Regions from separate parts of the Paenibacillus medicaginis genome, predicted to be linked through region 2. Evidence: riboswitches for the same ligand, from Rfam matches in the RefSeq annotation. Region 2 holds a riboswitch; each other region holds the start of a gene.
The links. Region 2 has a riboswitch for cyclic di-AMP ahead of ACE5LO_RS15960 (C40 family peptidase). Riboswitches for the same ligand answer to the same signal wherever they lie in the genome.
Positions count from the first base shown of each region.

Region 1 (6,113 bases), on a different contig from region 2:
ATTGCTGCCATGAATGCTCACTCCTTCTTGAATAATGCATGGGTATAAGACTCGGGGCGCTTTGGTCCCCCGGAAACGGAACTTAAACTTTCAAGGCCCCAATCCATTGCGTAAGTGCCGTTGCCTCCTGGAATTCAGCCCCGCGGAATGCGAAGAGTGTTGCAATAAACATAATCGACATGATGGCAAAAATGCTCATGCAAATATAGGAGGACACACGCTGCGCACGCGGCCCAACCGTAATGCCCCAGCTTACGAAAAAGGACCAGAGGCCGTTGGCAAAATGGAAGGATACAGCTACGACACTGATCAGGTAAAGAACAAAGAACAGTGGATTGGTCACTATATTGTGCATCAATCCGCCAAGCTCTGCATGCGTTACATTGCCGAGCGCAACCTGAAAGCGTGTATCGTACACGTGCCAGATGATAAATACAAAAGCGATGATTCCCGTAATGCGCTGCAGGAGATACCTCCAGTTCCGCTCGTATCCGTAATTATTGACGTTCGGCCTGGCCTGATACGCAATATACAAACCATAAATACCGTGAAACAGCAACGGCAGATAAATGAGGAAGATCTCCAGCACTAATACGAGCGGCAGGCCGTTCAGGAATGCCACGCTCCGGTTAAAGCCTTCCTTGCCGCCCTCCACAGCCGAAAAGTTGGTGATCAAATGCTCAACGAAAAACAGACCGAGCGGAATGACACCGAGCAGCGAGTGAATCTTGCGGGAATAATACCCTTTCATACGTTGTGTACCCCTTTCCAATAACAGCGTTTTCATATGATATATTCATAACAACAGCTCCCGGACGGGAGGATGCGACAAAGTGTTCCATACATTTACACATCCAAATTTGAACAACTTGTGTCGCTTACATGTTACTCCTTTTTATCTTATAATGGAATTGCAATATATTTATTAAATGTTATACCTTTTATGCATATGTCACATGAAAGCCCGTTAGCACCCTTCTGATCCGGCCATAACGCCGAAAATTCAGCAGAAAGGAACCCTATTTCATGTTTGAAGAAATGAACGCCTATGCCGTCGTAGTTGAGCAGTCCAGCCTGAATAAAGCCTCAAAGCTGTTAAATTTGTCACAGCCTGCCTTGTCCCGTAAAATCGCCAAGCTGGAAGAGGAACTGGGAGTCAAGCTGTTCAACCGCCGCGGAAAACGCCTGGAGCTCACTTCTCCCGGCCGGTTCGTATACACCTTTGCCCTGGAGCAGCGGCAGCGGCAAATCCGCTTCCTGCAAAAGCTGTCACAGTATAAAAACGAAGGCGGGACCGAGCTGACACTCGGGGCGAGCCTTACAACGATTCAAACAACCCTGCCCACGCTGGTGGAGGCCTTCATGAACAAACATCCGCACACCGAGCTCAAGCTGCTGACAGGCAAGACACATGAGATCGTCGGTTTTGTGCGGGACAAGAAGGCTGATGCGGGCATTGTTGGCTCTGCCATTGAAGAACCGGGCCTGAGCTGTATCCCCCTGTTTGACGACCATCTGGAACTGGTCGTTCCGGCCGGCCATCCGTTGACTGCACAAAGCGGCATGATCGGGATGGCCAATCTGCAGAGCCTGCCGATGATCACCTTCTCCAAAGGCACCTGGTACAGGCGGTTGACCGACGAATTGTTCCAGTTAAGCGGAATTATGCCCGATATCCGTATGGAAATCGACTCCTTCGAGGCGATCGTCCGGCTGCTGCCGACCTGCAAGGCCGCCGCGCTGCTGCCGAAGTCTTATCTGCGTCCCGAGCTGTTGCGGGATAACGGCCTGGTGGCGCTCTATATTCCGGAGCTGAAGGAGACCCGGCGCACAACCTGCCTCATCTATTCCGAGACCGCCGAGCACGGTCCGACGGCCAGACAATGGATCGGGGAAACCCGCGCCTCCTTTGCCGGGTACCGGATGGTGTGAGGTAAAAGGTGTACGGCTCCGAGACGCTCCGAAAACGAAGCATTCCTACAATCGCTGTTGACCCTTCGGGCCAAAGGCGACCGCTTCGCTTTTCCGGAATTGCTTCGTCTTCTCCGCTGGTATCGTGCATACCCCTCTTACAAGAAAAGTAAGAAGAAAGGTCAAGGACAGGGAAGACTCCCTTTGTCCTTGACCTTGTTTCCTATTTCTAATTCTTCATCCGCAATCCGAGCAAAGTCGTTGCTTTTAGGGAGCTTGTTATGGGTACTGTCAACTTCTTACCCTAGCCTATCGGCGCTTTGCCTGTTTTTCATTCCCTCGCTTGAAATTGCCTGTTACCTTGGCCATAATCAACTGCTCTTCTTTGCTGTCGTTGGCAGTAGCGATTCGCTGCAGGAACTTTTCACTGTCTTTTCCTTGCAAAATCATCACTTGTCTGCCTTGCCAGTACAGAATCACTTTTTGGTCCTTCGTGCTGCGGTAGGAAAATACTTCTTCCTCCAACCGGCCTCGTTTACCGATGTTATTGTCCAAGTTATCCCCACTTATTTTTTAATGAATACGTATAGAATAGACAGAATGATTACTGGTTCACGACCTCTTCCTCGAAACGTCCGATATTATTGTTCGTGCCGATGATGACCATGATGTCATCGCAGTGAACCTTATCCATTGCTGTAGGCGCAATCAGCACCCCGTTGCTGGTGTGAATGGCCACGATGCTGCAGCCGAAACGGGTCCGTGTATTCAGCTCAGACAGCGTTTTGCCGTTCAGGCATGCCGGCACATTCAGTTCCGCAATGGTGTAGTCCTTGGAAAGCTGCAGATAATCAAGCAGATTGGGGGTGACCAGCTGGTGGGCGACCCGTATGCCCATATCCCGTTCCGGATACACGATACGGTCCACCCCCAGCTTTTCCAGCGCCCTTCCGTGCAGCTTGGAGATCGCTTTGGCCACCACGGTCTTGATGCCCAGTTCCTTCAATAGAATAGTAGCGAGAATGCTCATCTGAATATCATCTCCGATCGCCACGATGCCGCAATCCATATTGCGGACTCCGATGGAGCGGAGCAACTGTTCATCGGTGGCATCGCCGGTCACCACATGGGTCAGATACTCACTCATTTCTTCCACGACATCTTCATCCCTGTCGATGCCAAGCACCTCATATCCCATTTCCATAAGCTGCATTGCCAGGCTGGAGCCAAAACGTCCCAAACCGATAACCACGAACTGCTGAATTTTCATTGCTGATCTGTAACTCCCTTATCCTATAATCATTTTGCCTTCCGGGTGGCGATAAAGCTCCTTGCTCTGCTTTTTGCCCAAAGCATAAGCAAGCGTGATCGGTCCGAGTCTGCCCGCAAACATCGTGAAACTGATCAATATTTTGCCGATCACCGATAAATCCGGCGTCAGCCCCATGGAAAGCCCGACTGTTCCGAATGCAGAGGTCGTTTCGAACAGAATCATCAGAAAATGACGATCCTCTGTAGTCGTCAAGATCATCGTAACAGCTATCACGAGAAAAAGGGCGAGCAGTGTAATCGTGAGTGCTTTCAAAATACGATCCTGAGCCAGACGGTAACGGTAAATCACGATATCTTCCCTTCCGCGAATCATGGACACAACAGCTCCAGCCATGATCGTAAAGGTTGTCGTTTTGATGCCGCCCCCCGTTGAGCCTGGAGACGCACCGATAAACATCAATATAATAATGAAAAACTGCGTGGCCTGACGGAGTCCCGCAATATCCAGCGTATTGGCGCCCGCCGTACGCGGCGTAACCGACTGGAACAGCGATCCCAGGATTTTGCCTGACCAGGGAAGGCTGCCCAGCGTCTTCGGATTCGTGAATTCAAAAACAAAGATGACCAGCGCACCTGTAACAATAAGCACCGCTGTCGCTGTAAGCACAACCTTGGTGTGCAGGGAAAGCTTCTTTCTCTTGCGGTATTCCACCAAATCCGACATGACGACAAACCCGATACCGCCGGTAACGATCAAAAACATGGCTGTAAAGTTGATAACCGGATCGTTGACGTATAACGTCAAGCTGCGGAATTCGCCAAACAGATCAAAACCCGCATTGTTGAACATCGAAATGGCATGCCACACCCCGAAATAAATAGCTCTGCCTACAGGCATGTCAAAGGACCAGCGGACCGCGAACACCACGGCACACACTGCTTCTATGGTCAGCGAGTACAACAGCACCTTGCGGATCAGGGCGACAATGCCCTCCATGGAGGTCTGATTCATCGCTTCTTGAAGAATCAGCCGCTCCTTCAGCGAAATTCTGCGTTTGAACACAAGAGCCAGCAAGGTAGCCATTGTCATGAAGCCAAGGCCTCCGATCTGAATTAACAGCGCGAGGACGACCTGACCGAACACCGTGAAATGCGTGCCTGTATCCACAACGACCAGACCGGTCACACAAGTAGCCGACGTTGCGGTGAACAAGGCGTCAATAAAAGGCAGTGGCACCCCCGACGTATTGGAGATTGGCAGCATAAGCAGTCCTGCACCGAGCAAAATAATAAGGGCAAAACCGCTCACGAGAATGCGCGGAGGGGAAAGGCGCAGCCATTTCAATTTGGGAATTATCATTATACACCTCTAGAAAAAGTCATTAAAAAAAGACACCGGAAAACCAAGTGCCTGACCAGGTTCCTGCCTGCAGCCTACGAGGTTAGCTGACGGATTCGGGCCGCAGAAATCGCCCTATTCAGACCCGGCCCATGACCAGGTGCGAAATTCACCCCAATTAAATGGTTCCCCCGTATTCATAACGAAATTCGGCTTGTATGCAATTGCAAACAAATTATAAACCTTCTCCTTGTACATCACAAAAGATGCTTTTCATGAAAAAGGCTCAAATAACGCCAATTCAGAGCAAAAGAAGCGTTCCAGCTCTCATGAATCCTACATTATTGTATTCTTTCATCTTTTTCATCGCATTTACACACGCTCATGAAGCGATGACGGTCCATTCATCCCCTTCCTGCAAAGGAAAGGAACTTCTCACGGAAAGATGTTAAAATGGTCCATATGAAGGAGGTATTAGATGAATCCCATCGGAAAACCGGTTAAATTAACCGCTGATTTCAAGAAGCTGAGCACCCTGGGCATCATCGGCCTCGCCGTGTTTCTGCTGCTGCAGGTACTGCTGCCGGTTCTCGCATCCTTAAGCCAGAATCAGCCAGGGGAGGCAATCAGCAAACAGAAGGCTGTTGAGCGCGCAGAAGGCTTTGCCAAGTCCGTTTTGGGTTTTAAAGAGTCGGCAGGGGAAATGCCCGCTCCCGCCTATGAAGCACACGCCGAACTGTACGGGTATCTTTCCAAAGAGCAGCTTATCCCTGAATACAATCGGAAGTGGGGCGGGAAGTATCCTTACGAATTTTACCGGGTCAGCCTTCCCGACCCGGCGCAGGACCACACCGTCATGGTTGATGTCGGTCTGCAGACGGGGAAGCCTGTCGGTTTTATTATTCAAAACGGAGACGGATTTTATAACAACACCGAAGCTCTTCCTGACGGTGAAACCCGGAGCGGACTGCTGCGGGCGTACGAAGAAGGTATGCCGCTTGCAGATAAAAAGGCTTTGGCTGCCCCTTTACTGAAGCAAATGGGGTATAACACGGAAAATCTAACCGTTGAGACCAGGGAAAGTGAGCCTGGACTTACCTATTCGGACGAAGGAAGCAAGATCGGGGATGCTATGCTTCAGGTCAGACTGACGTTTGAAAACGGGGGTGTCCGCTCTCTGGAGTCCTCCTTTGCCGTTCCTTCTTCCCATACGGAATATGTCGATCAACAGACGAAACTTGCCAACCTTTTGTACTATATCGGCTACATGCTGTTTTCCTTCGTGCTCGGTGTGCTTGCCGTGGTGTACAGCAGCTTGACCCGGCGTCATACCTCGTTTACCCGCGGTATTATTCTGAGCTTCGTTTATTTTGCCATTTCGGTGCTGACTCTGCTCAACATGATGCCTTATTTGCAAGCCCAATCCGCCAACAGCGACGTCCTGATCTTCGGCATCGGTCTGCAAATCATCTTTAATCTGATGATGGGAGTTATCATTTACTTCTCCTTTGTAGGAGGCAACGGGCTTTGGAAAACAGCTGGACTCAACCCGTGGCCGCGTGCAAAGGAGCCTGGATACGGAGTGTATGTG
Region 1 covers NZ_JBHIRY010000014.1:83,223-89,335, forward strand. The annotation lists gene sdhA (succinate dehydrogenase flavoprotein subunit) at 1-11, opposite strand, end outside; gene ACE5LO_RS15260 (succinate dehydrogenase cytochrome b558 subunit) at 83-751, opposite strand; gene ACE5LO_RS15265 (LysR family transcriptional regulator) at 1,027-1,932, shown strand; gene ACE5LO_RS15270 (hypothetical protein) at 2,221-2,466, opposite strand; gene ACE5LO_RS15275 (potassium channel family protein) at 2,516-3,181, opposite strand; gene ACE5LO_RS15280 (TrkH family potassium uptake protein) at 3,200-4,543, opposite strand; cyclic di-AMP (ydaO/yuaA leader) riboswitch at 4,600-4,747, opposite strand; gene ACE5LO_RS15285 (CPBP family intramembrane glutamic endopeptidase) at 5,001-6,113, shown strand, end outside.
Region 1: another riboswitch for cyclic di-AMP. It lies ahead of ACE5LO_RS15280 (TrkH family potassium uptake protein); the one in region 2 lies ahead of ACE5LO_RS15960 (C40 family peptidase).

Region 2 (6,113 bases):
AGACCGCATAAATGTTATTATCAAGAGCTAAAAAACCTTTTCCCTCAGTCTGTTATCAAGGGGATGGCTCATATCACTGGTGGTGGCATCGCAGGAAATCTGAACAGGATATTGCCACCCGGCACCTCTGCACGGATCGAGCTTGACCGGATGGAAATAATGAAAATATTTGAAATAATTAAAAATTATGGTCAAGTAAGCGATCAGGATATGCTAAAGACGTTCAATATGGGGGTCGGAATTACGCTGGTGGCGGATAAAAATGACGTACAAATGATTCGCCAGCATCTTCAAACAAAAGGCTGTGAAAGCTATATTATTGGCGAAATCATTGAAGGAGACCAACAGGTAACCTACACGGGCGAACTTAATTGGCAGTAATGATTTCGAGATGGTATACAGCAATGCTTCGTTCACGGAGCGTCTCACGTTGGCCTAAAGATCAATTGATCTTTAGGCTCCTTTAAAAAAATACTGGACTGATCATTTCGGAAAATGTATACTGTTATTAGCGAAGAGAAGGAAGGGATGATCATGGGACGCACCAAAGAATTTGACTATGAACAGGTGCTGCATAAAGCGATGCTCGTTTTCTGGGAAAAGGGCTATGAAGCAACGAGCATACCCGATTTGGTCAAAGCGATGGGCATCAGCCGATCGAGCATGTATGAAACGTTTGTGGACAAAGAAACGCTGTATGTGCAGGCCTTTAAGCATTATAAGAAGGTTTGGGAGAGGAAGCGGACCCTTCTGCGGCAAGCCACATCTGTAAAAGAGGGAGTCCGCCAGTATTTTGACCTGCATATTGCAGGCGCATATGACGAAGCCTATCCTAAAGGCTGTCTCGTGACAAACACGATCGTCTCGGCCGATTCTCCTCACCAGGAGTTTCACCAATTGACCCGGGAAAGCCTGAATGAGCTTGAGCGGTTATTTTATGAGCTTCTTAAAAAAGGTCAACAGAGCGGAGAAATCAGCCCAGACAAAGACATCAAAGTCCTTACATCCCTATTGCTTCACTTGAACCATGGCATAAACGTTGTGGCCAGATCCACAAGTGACAGGCGAGCGGCTGAAGACATGATAGCTGCGGTCATTGAAATGCTGTAGCTATATTTTTTTTGAATTTTCCGGAACATTCATTCCTGTAAAATGAAATCAAAATGTAAAGGAGCCCTTCTTATGAGTTCAATGGGAAATCAAGCGGTTATAAAATCTGTTCCGACGTGGCTTACGCTTTTTCTGGCCATCTCGTGTGGCATCATTGTGGCTAATTTATATTATGCCCAGCCTTTGGTGGGGGAAATCAGCTCGTCCATCGGGCTATCCTCGGGAGCGGCGGGCCTGATTGTTACTCTGACGCAGATTGGCTACGGCATCGGCCTGCTGTTTGTCGTCCCTTTGGGGGATGTGCTTGAAAATAGGAAGCTGGTGGTAGGGGCACTGTTCCTTACTATACTGTCTTTGCTTACCCTGGCGGCGGCTCCAAGCGCCGCGCTGTTCCTTCTTGCGTCCGCAATGATCGGGATCGGCTCGGTGGCGGCTCAGATTCTGGTGCCGTATGCGGCGCATCTTGCGCCTGACGAATCCCGCGGCAGGGTAGTGGGCAATGTCATGAGCGGTTTGCTGCTGGGCATTATGCTTGCACGCCCGCTGTCCAGCATGGTGGCTGATCTGCTGGGCTGGCGTTCCGTATTCGTTTTATCCTCTGTATTGATTTTTGTCCTGGCTCTCGTTCTGGCCAAGGCGCTTCCTGCCAGAAAGCCGGTGACAAACGAACCTTACTCCAGGCTCATCGGCTCGATGTGGCATCTGCTGAAAACTACGCCAATCCTGCGGCGCCGGGCCATTTATCATGCTGCTGTATTTGGGACCTTCAGCTTGTTCTGGACGACGGTTTCGCTGTTACTGACAGGGCCTGCATTTCATTTTTCACAAATGGAAGTGGCATTGTTTGCCTTAGCGGGAGTATCCGGCGCGATTGCGGCCCCCATCGCAGGCCGTCTGGCAGATCGGGGCTGGATTCGGACGGCGACAGGGCTCGCTTTGGCCGCAGTTATCATTGCACTGGCTCTGCCTTTCATGGTTCATACCCGTTCGGTGTTTACCGTATCCATATTAGTCTTTTCTGCGATTCTTTTGGACATGGGCGTGTCGGCTAATCTGGTTCTCAGCCAGCGTGCGATTTTTGCCCTTGGAGCCGAGGTGCGCAGCCGGTTGAACGGTTTGTTTATGGCTATCTTTTTTGCAGGTGGAGCCCTGGGTTCTGCGGCTGGAGGATGGGCTTATGACCTGGGGGGCTGGAAGGCTGCGTCCGTCATAGGCATTGCACTGCCAGCCATGGCACTGATCTATTATTTTACGGAGAGAAAACAGGTTCAAGAGGCTACAGCATCAAAATAACGTATACCCCCGCCAACACAAGATACAAAATGGAGTAGCGGCGGTCGGTTTTCCAATCCCGGACAGCCATGGCTATAAACAGGACGAACAAGGCATAAGGGGTTATGTTATATTCCACAAAAAATAATGAGCAGATCAGTGCGATCAGTACAGTTCCTACAATTACGTTATACCAAAGAGGATACCTTTTCATTTCACCATCTCCCATTGCTTGTTAAATCTATATTAACATAAGATTAACTCGCCTCCGCAAGAAGTTCCGACTCCGATAATATGGAAGCATCCAACCGGTCAAAGGTACTGCCCCGACCGGTTTTTTTACACGCCATCTTAACCGGGGTTTTCCTCCAATCTGCGTGTAATATGTTTCTCGATACAGCTAACTATGCATTGCGTGTTTACATTTTTGTTTCTTTTATGTTACTTTTATGAACTGCAATTTTTTGTTGGTATATAGCCGCTGCCACCTTCTATCAAAAGGGTTTTTCTTCCATTGACAAAGAGAGGTTGGGTATATTACCCTGATTAAGGTTACAAAATTTTAATATTTGCCGAATTTCATTGTGTTTGAAAACGGGGGAACCATTCCGGGTGAATTATTCTTGTACATAAAAGAGTAAAGGGAACCTTCTACCTAACCCTCAGCTAACTCCGTAGGCGTTGAAGGGAGAACATTTTTTTGAAAAAAGCGATATTGTCGATTTTTGGAGCCGCCGTACTGTTTACATCCGGGGCTGCCACTACACATGCCAGCGAAGCACAAATCAACAGCTATGTTAGTCAGGTTGCAGGTACTCCATACAAATATGGGGGCACCACAACTGCAGGATTCGATTGTTCCGGTTTTATTCTGTACATATTCAACAAGTTTAGTTTGGACTTGCCCCGCACTTCCCAACAGCAGGCTAACGAAGGTGTAGCAGTCGCCAAAGAAGATCTCCGGGCGGGAGACCTGGTGTTTTTTAACACAAGCGGACGCGGCATTTCCCATGCCGGCATCTATGTGGGGAACAATCAGTTTGCCCATTCCTCAAGCAGCCAGGGTGTTACTGTCAGCAGCCTGTCAGAGTCTTATTATCAAAACAGATATGTAACGGCCCGCCGCGTCATCAGCCAGACAAGCTATGCCCAAATGGTGAGCGAAGCGCGTTGAATGGAAAAGGACAAGCCTGAAATTATTTTCAGGCTTGTCCTTTTTTTACTGTCAGGTCATCTGCCTTGCATAGAATGGGAATACTGCATTGACAATCTTCTCCTTCACTACATATAATAAGTTCAAAACACATGAACAATTATTCATATATAGTTATTTGGCTGCCAGGAAGGGGAGAAGCCTAATGGGTACAGCGGTTGAAAAGGTGAAACGGGAGCTTATACTGGAAGGCCTGGACTGTGCGAATTGCGCCATGAAGATTGAGAACGGTGTGAAGAAGCTGGACGGGGTTATGGACTGTTCTGTTAACTTTGTAAGCAAGACACTTACGATGGAAGTGGACAAAACGCATGATCAGGATGTCGTCACAGCAGCCAAGAAAAAAGTGAATCAGTTGGAGCCTCATATTCAGGTCGTGGAGAAGGGGAACGGAGCTGCTGCGAAAGCGGCCATAAGCCATGCGGCTGCACAGCATGGTCATAACCACGATCATGGTCATACTCATGACCACGATCATGCTCACGACCACAGTCACGGGCACAGCCATGATCATGGGGCAGGCAATACGAAACGCATGATCATTCACTTGATTGCAGGTGCCCTTCTAACAGGAGTCGGGCTATTGTCACCTGTTACGGGAGTAGCGGAGTTTGTGCTGTTTACCATCGCTTATCTTATTGTTGGCGGTGACATTGTCCTCAGAGCTGTCAAAAATATCCTCAGAGGCCAGGTGTTTGACGAGCATTTTCTGATGTCTCTCGCCACCATCGGCGCCTTTGCCATTCAGCAGTATCCCGAGGGCGTGGCCGTCATGCTGTTCTATCAGGTAGGTGAGCTGTTCCAGAGCATAGCTGTGAACCGGTCGCGCAAATCCATCAGCAGCCTGATGGATATCCGGCCTGATTATGCCAATCTGCAGATGGGGAATGAGACGAAGCGGGTAGCCCCGGAAGAGGTTCGTGTCGGTGATCTCATCATAGTGAAGCCTGGCGAACGGGTGCCGCTTGACGGCAAAGTGCTGGAGGGCAGAACCGCCATGGACACCTCGGCTTTAACAGGCGAATCCGTGCCGCGCGAGGTCGAGCCCGGGGATGAGGTATTAAGCGGCTTTGTTAACAAAAACGGAGTATTGACCGTTGAGGTTACTAAAAGCTACGGTGAATCCACCGTTTCCAAAATTTTGGAGCTGGTACAAAATGCAAGCAGCAAGAAGGCGCCAACGGAACAGTTTATTACAAAATTCGCACGTTATTATACGCCGGTCGTCGTCATTGTCGCCACCCTGCTGGCTATCGTGCCGCCATTGCTGATCAGTGGTGCCACGTTTTCCGAATGGGTCTACCGTGCTTTGGTATTTCTGGTCATTTCCTGCCCGTGCGCGTTGGTGGTGTCCATTCCGCTCGGATTTTTCGGCGGGATCGGGGCGGCTTCCAGGCAGGGTGTGCTCGTGAAGGGCAGCAACTATCTTGAAGCCCTGAATGATGTAAAATATGTCGTATTCGATAAAACAGGCACCCTTACGAAAGGGGCCTTTACCGTGACCGGGATTTATCCGGCTAACGGGGCAACCCGGGAGGAGCTGCTCCGCAGCGCTGCTTATGCCGAGCTCCATTCCAATCACCCGATTGCCGAATCCATTCGCGCAGCTTATGGGCAAGAGCTGCAGGCGGCGGATGTTCAGGAATATAACGAAATCGCGGGCCACGGCATTCAGGTGCAGTTTGAAGGCAAACAGATTCTGGCCGGCAATGCCAAGCTCATGAACCGGGAGCAGATTCCTTTCAAGACACCTGAAGAACCGGGAACAGTCGTGCACGTAGCTATCGATGGGAGCTATGCGGGGTATATCGTCATTGCGGACGAGATTAAAGAGGATGCGGAACAGACCATCCGCTCCTTGAAAGAGCTGGGCATGAAGAAGACGATCATGCTTACCGGTGATGCGAAAGCTGTTGGTGAGGCCGTAGGCCGGAAGCTTGGTCTGGACGAAGTGCACGCCGAGCTCCTGCCGCAGCATAAGGTAGAGGAGATTGAGAGGCTGGACCGGCAAAAAGCACGCAGGGACAAAATTGCTTTTATCGGTGACGGCATGAATGATACTCCCGTACTGGCGCGGGCCGATGTCGGGATTGCCATGGGCGGATTGGGCTCGGATGCGGCGATTGAGGCTGCGGATATCGTCATTATGACCGACGAGCCTTCCAAGCTGTCATCCGCGATCCATATCGCCAGACGCACACGCCGCATTGTATGGCAGAACATTTTGTTTGCCCTGGGGGTCAAGGCCGTATTTCTCCTGCTGGGAGCCTTCGGCATTGCTTCGATGTGGGAGGCGGTGTTCTCCGATGTCGGGGTTACACTGCTGGCCGTGCTGAATGCCATGAGGGTGCTGCGTACGAAGGAATTAGCGTAAAATTCGCCAGAAAAAACGAAACACAGCATCAATCCGGAGCCAATATGCACCGGTTGATGCTGTGTTTTTTGAAATCGCAAGAAAAACTGCTGCTCAACGCGGTCTGTTTTCTGTGAATGTGCGTCGACATGCGTTTTTCTTACT
Region 2 covers NZ_JBHIRY010000015.1:89,789-95,901, reverse strand. The annotation lists gene purM (phosphoribosylformylglycinamidine cyclo-ligase) at 1-381, shown strand, start outside; gene ACE5LO_RS15975 (TetR/AcrR family transcriptional regulator) at 535-1,110, shown strand; gene ACE5LO_RS15970 (MFS transporter) at 1,183-2,403, shown strand; gene ACE5LO_RS15965 (hypothetical protein) at 2,387-2,596, opposite strand; cyclic di-AMP (ydaO/yuaA leader) riboswitch at 2,943-3,078, shown strand; gene ACE5LO_RS15960 (C40 family peptidase) at 3,083-3,556, shown strand; gene ACE5LO_RS15955 (heavy metal translocating P-type ATPase) at 3,741-5,969, shown strand; gene ACE5LO_RS15950 (ArsR/SmtB family transcription factor) at 6,109-6,113, opposite strand, start outside.

Region 3 (6,113 bases), on a different contig from region 2:
TTATAGCAGCAGACAAATTGTGTTGTCAATTTAATTTTTCATGAAAAATGATGCACAAAAAAACCCTGCAAGCAGGGCGGCACATAACCAGTTTCAATCTATACATGTGTTATATTGCGGATGGTGTCACCTTCAATGTTGAAAGATTTTCCAGTCGGGGCAGACCTATTCGATAGCTTCCCCGGGTCTCCACTCCCCCGACCCCCTGGCTTCCGCTGATCGTATGATTAAATATATCTCCCATACTTACCGTGTCCTTTATCGACGTAAAGGAGGCTTTGGCCGCAATATATACCGGATCCAGCGCATGGATCAGAATACGGCCGGGAGAACTGGCAAAATTCGCTCCTGTACGGAGCAGCGCCTCAAAATGGGACTGGCATGCCCCTGCTACAATCGTAAGCGAGTCCAGATTTCTGTCGTACTGTCTTGCCACCTGAATGGCAGAGACGAAGTTTTGTGAATTTTTATAGCTGGACAGACTGTACAAATCATAAGGCTGACGCTTTTTGAGCACACCGTCATGCCCGGTGATGACGAGAATATCGGGGCGAGCGCGCGGAAGCAGCTTCAGCAGAACGTCCGCCATGGCGGACTCATGTACATGATATCCCTCAGCCGGAACCCTGAGCTGTTCATACAGCTTCATGCTTTTATGCAGATAGTTGGCATCCCCGTCCAAATGGAGCACCTTGCCGGGCATTTCAAAATAGGATGCATTCGCGGCCTGGCTTTGGTTCAGCAGCTCATGCCCCCGTTCCGCCTGCTGCAGCCGTTCCTGCTTCAGGGAAGAGAGGGATTGATAAGCTTTAATTTGTGCCTGTTTGGTTATGCCGTTCATCGGATCGGTCGACACTTTGACCAGATCGCTCATAGGGGAGTCTGCCAGCAGCCGGAACTCTGTCCCTTTAATGATGGCATTATCGCGCCAGACTTCCTCTACGCGGAACGTCACGTCCCTGCCGTACGATTTACGAACGACCAAGTCTCCAATGATCATCAATGTGTATCACCCCTGCTTCATCGTATGGGCAATACCCCGCTTTGGTTCCGGCCGTCTGAAATCAAGCATGGCAGAACGGATGTTTATTTATAGCCTGCTTCCAGCAACAGCGTGCTCAGACGCGCGAACTCTTCGATGCTGAGCGTTTCTCCCCTTCTGGAGGGTTCAATGTCTGCGGACCGCAAAAGGGGCTCTAACGCATCCTTATTCTCTTTTGTGAAGAATCGGCTCTTCAGGTTGTTAGCAATCGTTTTGCGCCGTTGCGCGAAGGCAGACTGCACGACTTCAAAAAAATGCTTTTCGTCCGGAACCTGGACCGGTGGCTCCGGTCTTACACGCAGCCGGATAACCGCCGATTCCACATTGGGCTGCGGAATGAATACGGTGTGCGGCACAATGCAGACCAGCTCCGGCTCACTGTAATACTGCACCGCTATGCTCAAGCTGCCATAATCCTTGGAGCCTGGAGCCGCGGCCATTCGTTCAGCTACCTCCTTTTGAATCATGACGACGATATTCTCCAGAGGCAGCTTGTCCTCCAGCAGCTTCATCAAGATGGGAGTTGTGACGTAATAAGGCAGATTGGCTACCACGCTGACCTTTTCCACATCCGCAAAGTCCTCCGCGAACACTTCTTTAAGGTCCAGCTTCAGCACGTCCCCGTGACGTACGCGCACCTGGTCGTACGGTGCCATAACTTCGTCCAGAATGGGCAGAAGCCGCTGATCGATCTCCACAGCCGTTACGCACTTGGCCGAACGGGCCAGCCGCTCCGTCAGCGCTCCAATGCCCGGCCCGATCTCAAGCGCTCCCTTGGTCTCATCCAATCCGGCGGCAGCCACGATTTTTTGCAATATATTCTGGTCAACCAGAAAATTCTGTCCCAGACTCTTCTTGAACGAGAAACCGTGCCTCTGAATGATCTCCTTGGTCCGGCGGGGAGTCGCAATATCTTCAAGACCCTTCATGTCCATCACAATCCTTCGCTTTCAATTTGCTGTAATGCCGCCGCGAACTCCTCGCGGCTGATTTGGAACATCGTCAGCCGCTTATGAAGCTGCTTGCCGTTGCAATAACCGATGCCCAGGATGTTGCCTAACGTCATCCTGCGGGAGGCCGCCCGTGGATGTGTGATCATGCCCGCGTCAATAAGGTCCTCCCAATCGATCAGGGGGCGCGCATCCTCTACCGTAGTATGAACTCTGGCGAGTGCGTGACGGATCGCTTCGGGAGAAGCATTCTCCACCCCGATATCCCCTTTCCGGGTCGCTTCCGCCTCAGGAATAAATGCCTGCTTGCACCCCGGCACCCTGGAGGCAATAATCTTGCGAATCCGCTCCCCGGCGTGATCCGGATCGGTCAGGATAATGATCCCCCGCCGCTTCTGAGCCATGGCAATTTTGCGAATCGTCGTGGCATTGATGGCAGAACCGCCGGTTTCAATCGTGTCGGCCTGGACCGCCCTTTTGATGGCCACCGTATCATCCCGGCCCTCCACTACGATGACTTCCTTAATCATGAATCTATCTTCCTTCCCGATGCTCTCATCCCGAGCTTGGCATTTAGCACAAAATAAAAATAAGAAGAGGATGATCCTCCCCTTCTTAGCATGGCATCTTTATGTTCTTAATACTATCCTAACCAGCGATTGAATTACAAGCTCCAACATTTCCGCCTGCGGTTAATTCAACTCCGGTTTGACCGGACCGATGACATACACTGTCATTCCTGTTTTACGGCCAAAATTCATCGCCTGATTCAAACTCTCATAATACACATCGATTTTGTTGCCTTTTATGGCGCCGCCAGTATCCTCAGCACGACGGAAGCCAAGACCTTCAATATATACCCACCAGCCTATTGGGATGACATTAGGGTCCACGGCAATGGTGCGTCCTTCAGTAACGCGTGTGCCGGAGGATGTCCGGGTGCCTATGCCAGGCTGCTGTGCGGAGTAAGCCGTCATGGATACATTGCTTAAAACTTTTGTATATTTAAATTCTATTCCTACCCGGCTAATCGTATTGGCACCGGCCGTCTTTGCGGAACCGGAAGGTCCGATAGATGCCGCCAGTACAACAGGTTTCTTCTTCGTACCTACTGCAATAACCTTGTCAACACGATTCGTAGCAACTTCTTTGCTTACCATACGCTTTGAAATCAGTTTCCCGTCATGATACACCTTCTCAATATTCTGGACCATGACTCCATCCTTGCCGCTCACCAAGGTGCGATTATCTCCCTTGTACAAGCTTGGATCAGCCGTCTTGACGACTCTGTAAGGAATCTCTGCCTTTTGTTGAACCTTCTGCTTCGTAACACGAACAATTTTTATATCCATGTTAGAAGAGATTCTGGTATCCGGTGAGGGGGAAACCTTATCTTCCGGTGACAATTCGTAGCCCAAGGTTCGAATAGCGTCTTCTACTGTATTTTCGGTGGTGTACAGCTGTTTGGTTTCATAGCCTGCGGATACGTTCACTGGCGCAGCCCGTTTAATGACTACCCGCTCCCCATTCTGTACAGCTCCGTTCACCGGCATGGAAATCTTGTCATGGGGTGCCAGTGTAATAGAATGCTCCTCCAGAACATCCTGCAAACTTTCTCCGCGGGTCTCAACCGCTTTCGTCTGACCGTTGATGACCAGAACCACTTGTTTCTTTGTCTGCGTGTACACCAGAATAGAGATTGTGATTGTTAGTGCGATTAGAAAAATAGCGACCAATGATGCATGGCGCAATTTTTCATGCCTCCATCGCAACGCGTAAGACATGCTGGATGAGCGTGACTCATGGGTCTCCCCTTGTTGGAAAATTCCCACTTCTCCGTCCTCCTTCATAGCCTCGCCGTCTGAGAGTAATACATGATTGAAGTTGACGCGACTATACCAGATTTTCTACAAGACAAGCCTGACTGCAACCTGCCCTGCATCATGTTCCCGTCTTCGCAGCATGGCGCCCCCCTTTACTGCTTCATAACTCCGTTATGTAACAGTATGTGGGCAGATTCTCCCATATTCATAAACTAAAAAAGTCAAGAAAGAGTTAAGAGAGCTCTTTCGTGACTTCCGTCAATGACATATGCGGAAAATCCATACACGAGGTAGCTTCTCTCTTGATACGCTTACGGGGTTAGCTGTCGGATTCGGACGTAGAGAGTCGCCCTAGTTCAGGTCACCCGCTCATGGCGGCTGCCTTCACATTCACCCCTAAGACCCAGAAAAGAAATCGAACTATGACGTCCGGCATAAGCGAAGGTACATGCACACGACAATACGTCTATGTCTGTACGCTCTCCTTATGGCCTGCCACCATATCGGTTCCCCCGTTCTCCATAACAGAGATTAAGCGAGACTGGTTCATGAAATGAACTACTGAATTTGCCGCTTTACACAGCATCAATAATTCACTGAAACGATGATATCCTGTTTACATGCATGTTGTAAAGCAGCTTTCAAGTGCTTTTCTCTAAATAATCGGTTAAAATATTGTAATAATCGCGGTTTTCCCGGAACATTTTTATGTTTAGCTCTGTCTAGGATACTTTTTTAATGATTTATCTCTCATTCTCTCCGTATGTAAAATCGTTCCAGCCCATTTTTGGTGGTGATCGCCGCCAATTCCTCGACGGAAATTCCCTTGATTTGGGCAGCTGCCTCAGCCACCAATCTCACATAGGCCGACTCGTTTCGTTTGCCTCTGAAGGGATGGGGAGTCAGATAAGGGGAATCGGTTTCAATCAATAAGCGATCCAGCGGCACCTGCGCCAAAACCTCTTTCGGCTGACGCGCATTTTTGAATGTAATCGGGCCTCCAAAGGACAAATGAAATTCCATATTCAGACATAATTTAGCAATTTCCCAGCTGCCAGAGAACGAATGCATAATTCCTCCAACCTCATGCGCTTTCTCTTCACGCAAAATTTTCACGATATCCTCGTGCGCATCGCGGTTGTGAATGACAATCGGCATCCCCAGCTCCCGGGCAAGTCCGATTTGCTGGCGCAGCACCCGCTGCTGAACATCCTTCGGAGAAGTATCCCAATGGTAATCCAGTCCAATTTCCCCAATGGCTACGACCTTCTCATGCTTGCAAAGCGATGCAATCCATTCCAAGTCCCCATCCTGCATGGTGATGGCATCAACGGGATGCCATCCGACAGCAGCATAAATAAAATCATAAGTTTCAGCAAGCTCCATTGTACTGGGAATAGTCTCTCTATTAAACCCGACATTGACCATTCGTGTAACTCCCGCTTCGACGGCGTTTGATATGATTTGCTCTCTGTCTTCGTTAAATGACGGCGAATCAAGATGGGTATGCGTATCAAATAATTCCAAGGATTGTTCCTCCTTAATTGGTTTTAATTTAGATTAATTTCTTTCTTTGGCAATTTTCAATTTTTGCAATCTTCTATATCATGATGCTTAGATTAAAAACAAATGATTTGAAGGTTATTTTACAAACAATTTCTGGATGTCGGGCGGCAGCTTATCCTTAATTTGCTCCAATTTATTTTGCGGGTAATACAGATGGTATTTTCCCCGGTGAATACCGCTGATTGAGCGTACGATATCCGACACTTCAGATATTTCGCGCACACCGCCCTCCCGGCCAAGCAGCAAAATCTGATTCTCTGTCGATCCGTCCTTCCGGAATACATCATAAGGAAGGTCTGTCGGAAAATCAATTTCCAAGTCATAGTCGGGGTGAAGTCCAGCCTTCGCAAGGGCGGCCCGCAAATCGTCAATCATACTCCTATCCATAGAGTCGATTTGCACATATTTATATAGCCTGCGATCCATAAAACGCGAACACAGGTCGCTCAGAACAGGGTCCTCTTCCTGCTTCCATAAATTAAATACAGTTTGTATCAGGGATTCATCCAGCATTAAATACTGGCTGACTGTCAGATCTCCGCGGATTAAGTCGGGAAGAGGATCAAGCAGAAATCCGAAGGCATACCCCTGATTCATTAGCTCCTTGGCTCTCCGGAAAATGAGCCGCAGTATAATTTCCGAGCTGCGGGTCACCGGATGAAAATAAATTTGCCAGTACATTTGGTAACGGGACATCAGGTAGTCTTCCACAGCATGCATTCCCGAGTCCTT
Region 3 covers NZ_JBHIRY010000028.1:10,608-16,720, reverse strand. The annotation lists gene yabG (sporulation peptidase YabG) at 110-1,000, opposite strand; gene rsmA (16S rRNA (adenine(1518)-N(6)/adenine(1519)-N(6))-dimethyltransferase RsmA) at 1,087-1,971, opposite strand; gene rnmV (ribonuclease M5) at 1,977-2,522, opposite strand; gene ACE5LO_RS21910 (resuscitation-promoting factor) at 2,685-3,824, opposite strand; cyclic di-AMP (ydaO/yuaA leader) riboswitch at 4,108-4,363, opposite strand; gene ACE5LO_RS21905 (TatD family hydrolase) at 4,566-5,342, opposite strand; gene ACE5LO_RS21900 (HD domain-containing protein) at 5,457-6,113, opposite strand, start outside.
Region 3: another riboswitch for cyclic di-AMP. It lies ahead of ACE5LO_RS21910 (resuscitation-promoting factor); the one in region 2 lies ahead of ACE5LO_RS15960 (C40 family peptidase).